2 regions of the Clostridium sp. FP1 genome follow, and region 1 is predicted to be linked to the other one. Evidence: a T-box and tRNA genes for the amino acid it is inferred to sense, from the RefSeq annotation. Region 1 holds a T-box; the other holds one or more tRNA genes.

Region 1 (3,218 bases):
TAATAAGTTCCCCTTTTGACGCTTCTTGTATAACTAGGCCTACCTGCTGTTTTTCCACTAGTAAACCTTTTTCATTTATACTTTTAGCAATTTCTTCTCTTGACATGTGTTCTACGTCTATTCCGGTTTCCTCTTTTACTAAATCACACATAGTAGCTCTTCTCCAGGGTGCTTTAAAATCTATCTCTACACCATCACAAGAAACTTTTGTGCAGCCATTTATTTTATTAAAAACATACTCATAAAGATTTTCCATAAGTTGCATCATATCCTTATAATCTGCATACGCCATATAACATTCAAATAGAGTAAACTCTGGATAATGTGTCCTGTCAATCCCTTCATTTCTAAAGGATCTTCCAAGTGTATAAACTCTCTCAATTCCACCAACCATAAGTCTTTTTAAATAAAGCTCTGGAGATACATTCATATATACTTCAGAATCTATTGCATTTACAAATGTAACAAAAGGCTTTGCCTCTCCACCACCATATTTGGTATCTAGAATTGGGGTTTCTACTTCAATAAACTCTTGCTTATCTAAAAATTCACGAATAGCACCCATTGCCTTTGAGCGTTTAATAAATCTTTCTTTTACTTCATTATTCATAATCATATCAAGTGAACGGTGTCTTTGTTTTAAGTCAGCATCTTGAATACCATGAAATTTTTCTGGAAGTGGTCTTATGGATTTTAATAACATTGTCACATTATTTGATCTTATTGTAATTTCTCCTGTTTTTGTTCTAAAAACAGTTCCCTCTACTCCAATTATGTCTCCGATATCAATAAGTTTCAAAAACTCGAATTTCTCATCGCCCAAAACTGTTTTATTAAAATACGCTTGAATGTCCCCTTCTTGATCTCTTAATGTTAAAAATACTACTTTTCCCATTTTTCTCATAAGCATTATTCTTCCAGCTACAACAAAGGATTGATCTTCACTTATATTTTCAAAGTTATCTATGATAATTTTAGAATGTGTCATATTTTTAAAACTGTATGGATATGGATTTACACCTTGCTGCATCAGTTCATTTAATTTTTTAACTCTCTCAACAACAAATTCATTTGCATCTGACATAATAGTTTTTAAATTTTCAATATTAACATAATCTCTAAACATAATAATACCACCTTTTTTATTAATATCTTAATGCTTTCCAAGCCTGAAATTATAAAATTAATCATAATAATTAACGTACTTTCAGATTTTATAATTTTTTAAAATAAAAAAACTCTCACCCCCAAGACAATGTAGTCTTGGGGACGAGAGTATCTATTTTCGTGGTACCACCCCAGTTTATCAATATGTCACCATATTGAACTTGTAAAGTACGGCATAAAGAATCCACTAAAGTGGCTTCATTAACGACTTTAAAATATCGCTAAATAATGCTTATACTATAGCTCTATAACGGGAGCTCCCGGCACAATCTACCCCTAAAAATTAGGCTCAATGTGAAACTCAAAGGCCTTTTTCGATAATTAATTCTTCCTCCTTCTCAGCAAACGGGAGTTCTCTGTAAAAAAATTACTATATCTACTCTTCTCATCATCGTCTCTATACTTGTATATTTTCAGTATTCTACCATAAATATTTTTCAATGTCAACTATTCCAATTATTATATGATTCATTTTATGATTCATTTATGATAATGTCTTAGTATACCTCCCAAGTTTTCTTCATGTTTTTTAATTTATTTATAATATTCTCATTCTTTTTCCAAGGTATATCTGTATGCATTCTATTTTCCACAGGCAAAAGCTATATTATGACAATTTCCAAGCCACACTTGGGTTTTTTTTATTTTTCCTAAATTGTAAAAAACAGAATTAAAATAAAGGAAAATACACTTTTATGTTGAATTTACTAAGTTAATATTATTACGTAAACTCTTTACAAAATCGCATCAATTTATGCCTTATCAAGCTGTGAAAAATGCTCCTATTAAATGAATTTAAAAGGAGTTTCTACAAAACTAGATGCAGATGCGCTTACAAAAGTTAAGAATTAATATAGCAAGTTCACTATGTTCTTACTAATATTGTATAATTTAGGAGAGACTAAAAATGAAAAAAAGATGTATTGCTATTTTAGATTGCGAAGTCGGAGAAATAATTGCACAAAAGGTTGTAAGCAAATATGGTACAACCATTGTTGTAGAAAATACTACAATAAATAGTTATATTAAAAATAAACTAATTGCATTTAAAGCAGATTATATTTGGATTTATGGAATTGGTAAAGGAGAATCAATTAAATTTAAAGACGATCATTTAAAACAATTAAAACAAAGCTACCAAAAGAATGTATTAGAAATTAAGGAACTACTAAATAATTTAGCTAAAGGCACTAATGTAAGTATTGAAAAAATAAATCAAATTTCTAATTCAATATATGAACCTATAAACAATGAATATCATGTTGTTCAGTGTCTAAATGAATTAAAATCTGTAGATAAAAATACTTTTACTCATAGTATAAATGTGTCATTGTATGCAATGCTACTAGGTAAATGGTTGCTACTTCCCGAAAGTAAAATAATAGATCTTATACAAGCTGCCTTGCTTCACGATGTGGGAAAAACAAAGATATCTAATTCCATTCTAAATAAAAAAGGAAAATTAGAATTTGAGGAATTTGAAGAGATGAAAAATCATCCTATTTATAGCTTTGAAATCATAAAAAATATAGATGGTCTTTCAATGGAAAGCAAGGAAGCTATACTAATGCATCATGAAAGAGAAAATAAATCAGGTTACCCAAGAGGCGTATCTGGATCAGAAATGAACATATGCTCTAAAATTATAGCGTTCACAAATTATTATGATTCAATAACTTCAGAAAAGACTTACAGGAAAAAAATAAATCCCTTTGAATCTTTTCAGCTTATTCAAAGTCAAGTTATAACTAACTTTGACATGCATATAGTAAATACTTTTTTATCTAATATAGCCGCTTGTTATATAGGCAGTAAAGTCTTATTGAGCAATGGGCAAACTGGCGAAATTGTATACGTACCACCAAGGGCTATTACTAGGCCAATTATATGCATTAATTCTGAGTATAAAGACTTATCTAAAGAAAGTGATTTAAACATTGTAAGTATGCTATAAAAAAATCAAAAGCAAAATTGTTGAGACTTTTCTAACAATTTAGTTATTTAAAGTGTTATACTTTTATTAGCACATTAGAAAATATTAATTTATGGAG
Region 2 (3,218 bases), 500 kb from region 1:
GCAGAAACTGAGATTAAAAAATTAAATGAGGAATTAGAAGATAGGGTATTGATGCGAACGATAGAATTACAGATCATGAATTCAGAACTAGAAGAAATTAATGTTCAACTTAAAGCGGAGGTTTTTGAAAGAATTAAAATTCAAGAGCAACTAATTAAATCAAAACTTGATGCAGAACAAGCCAATATTGCCAAAAGTCAATTTCTTGCAAACATGAGTCATGAAATTAGGACTCCCATGAATGGCATAATGGGAATGACACAATTAGCCCTAATGACTGATTTAGATGAAGCACCCCGACAATATTTAACTTTGGTAATAAAATCAACAAAGGTACTCCTTACAATAATCAATGATGTTTTAGACCTTTCTAAAATTGAGGCAGGTAAAATTGCAATAGAAGCTAAGCCCTTTAAAATTAGAGATGTCGTTAGCGAAGTTATTACCTTATTTGATATTAGCGCCAATGAAAAAGGTATAATACTAAAAGTTGAAATTGATAAAACCATACCTGACATTTTAAATGGTGATGCTGTAAGATTAAGGCAAGTATTATCAAATATAATCGGAAATGCAGTAAAGTTTACTCAAATGGGTAACGTAACTGTTAGTGTACTAACTGATCATATGGATGAAAATTTTATAAAGGTAAAATTTTCAATTGAAGATACTGGAATTGGAATACCCATAGATAAACAGGGGTTATTATTTGAAAGGTTTAAACAATTAGATAGCACCTACACTAAACAGTATCAAGGAACAGGTTTGGGCCTAGCTATATCTAAAAACCTAGTACGATTAATGGGCGGTGATATTTGGCTAGAAAGTGAAGAAATGGTGGGTTCTACATTTCATTTTACCATTAATCTCCAGAAGATTGAAGCTATATTAAGCGAAAATCCCCTAATGTGGAACAACTCTATAACTGATAACAATTTCAACAAAACTGTACTCTTAGTTGAAGATGATAAAATAAATAGAAGAATAACAGAAATAATTCTTAAGAAAAAACAATTCAATGTTTTACTTGCTGAAAATGGTAAAGATGCAATTGATCTATATAATAAATTTACATTTAATCTGATAATTATGGATATTAACATGCCAGTTATGGATGGGCATACCGCAACTTTATTAATAAGAGAAAAGGAATTGTTGTCTGGAAAACATACCCCCATTATTGCTATGACTGCCTACGCCTTGTCAGGTGATAAAGATAAGTTTATTTCAGCTGGTATGGATGATTATATATCAAAGCCAGTGAATTTTAATGACCTAAGCTCAAAAATAGATAAATGGGTTAATACTTAACTCAAGTAAGCTAAATGGAATTAATTTTAAGTGCGACATAAAAATACTATAAAATTCAGTTATGATTTTTTTCTACTGACTTCATCAATTTTAGCATTTTCTAATAAAAAGCAAAAAAATAACAGATGCCTCAAATAATTGAGATATCTGTATTTACGTTGGTGCTACATCAGGGATTCGAACCCTGGGCACCCTGATTAAGAGTCAGGTACTCTAGCCAACTGAGCTAATGAAGCATGTTAATCAACTTCTTTAGTATATACCACTTTTCCGTATTTGTAAATACCTATAGAAATTAGGAATAGATACCCACTTATCTATTAGCTTAACTTATGCTTCATATAGAGTAAGCCAGGCCTTCAATAATTTTAATTACCATTTACAAAAATCCAGCAAAATTATTTAATTCTGCTGGATTTATTGTTATTTTATGTAATTTACTGTGTTTTCTTTCCTTTTTGGTGCATTAGTTACCTGAATTTTTTTATATCCAAGGCACAATGCATGTATTTGTCTAAAACCCTCTGGTATTTCAAGTTCCTTAACCCATTCCGCGCCTTCTTCACTATTTAGTAAATGTGCAATAAGGCCAATCCAACAGCCACCAATTTCTAAGGATTCTGCTGCTATAAACATGTTTTCTGTTGCTGCTGCGCAATCGACTGAGGCAGCCTCATTGTTTTTGTCTCCAGATACCAATACAACTGTTGGTGCATTGTAAAACACATGGAATTTTTCATTATCAGCAAACCTTCTAATATACTCATTTTCTGATTTACTTGCAATATCTTTAAAAGCGTCATTTAATCTGTCTATAATATCTTTTCTTTGTATTACTGTAAAATGCCATGGTTGCTTATTTGTAGCACTTGGTGAATAAATACCTGCCTCTATTATATCTTGCACATCTGTATCGTTAAGCTGCTCTGGTAAAAAAGCCCTAGTACTTCTCCTATTTCTTATATTTTTTAGAGTTTCATTCATATTAAAATCCTCCGTCTTCTTATTTTTGAATATCTATGATTATACTACTATATTGTTTTAATGTAAGTACGCACTTTTAAAACTCATAGTCACCAATATAATACCATACTTATAATGTATATATTATAATGTAGTAATTGAAACCTATTTAAAAAGCTATAGTTAATTATTTTAAAATATAGTGAGAACTTCGTTTTGCTAAAAAATCAAAATGCATAATAAAATAGGTATGACTTATGGTGAACTTATAGATAATAATACTTATATAATAGATAAAAATAGTGATAGAGAGTTTCTACTAATATCAGTGATAATTTTTATGCTTATAATAAAAACAGATAAAACACTAATATCCCCCCATTACCACGAAATATAAGGTATAATTAAAGTTATTAAATTAAAACATAAGAGGCAAAACAATTAATAATTGTTTTGTGCCCCAGCGAACTACAGGAGGGAAACAAATGATAGAAATAAATGATACAGTTACAGCTCTCTTAGAGAGTCTAAAAACTGCAGATGACAAACAGAGATCTGCAATAGTAAATAAACTTTCCTTAGATTATAATAATGCAATTCCAATGTTATGGGCAAAAATAATAACGAATGAGGACCCAAGAGCAATTCTTTCTGTTATGAGGGATATTTTAAAAAAAGAAAAACCCAAGGGCATGTTCAAAAGAACTATTGGTAATTCCAAAGAAAAACTTAGCGCTCTTCTTTCACATTCAGATCCAAAAGTTAGAAAGAATGTATGTGGTGTTATTGGAGAACTAGGAGATCCTGCATATTTAGAAGCACTATATAATGCCTATAACTCCGAAGATAAATTATTTGTAAGATATTCTTATGTACTTGCCATAGGAAACTGCGGTAGCATTCTTGATGCAGAAAAGTTAAAGAAAATGTTTGAAGATGTAGTA

Evidence for each region. The T-box of region 1 lies ahead of lysS (lysine--tRNA ligase). A T-box ahead of a tRNA ligase gene usually reads a tRNA of that ligase, here a tRNA-Lys.
Region 2: it has a tRNA-Lys gene. The T-box ahead of lysS (lysine--tRNA ligase) is inferred to sense a tRNA for this amino acid. The anticodon was not compared.

Annotation. Positions count from the first base shown of each region.
Region 1 covers NZ_JAAMNJ020000001.1:2,274,838-2,278,055, reverse strand. Annotated here, with positions in the region: gene lysS (lysine--tRNA ligase) at 1-1,126, opposite strand, end outside; T-box leader at 1,263-1,568, opposite strand; gene G9F70_RS10960 (HD-GYP domain-containing protein) at 2,075-3,121, shown strand.
Region 2 covers NZ_JAAMNJ020000001.1:1,772,987-1,776,204, reverse strand. Annotated here, with positions in the region: gene G9F70_RS08625 (hybrid sensor histidine kinase/response regulator) at 1-1,311, shown strand, start outside; tRNA gene G9F70_RS08620 (tRNA-Lys) at 1,471-1,547, opposite strand; gene G9F70_RS08615 (nitroreductase family protein) at 1,735-2,295, opposite strand; gene G9F70_RS08610 (hypothetical protein) at 2,507-2,671, shown strand; gene G9F70_RS08605 (HEAT repeat domain-containing protein) at 2,760-3,218, shown strand, end outside.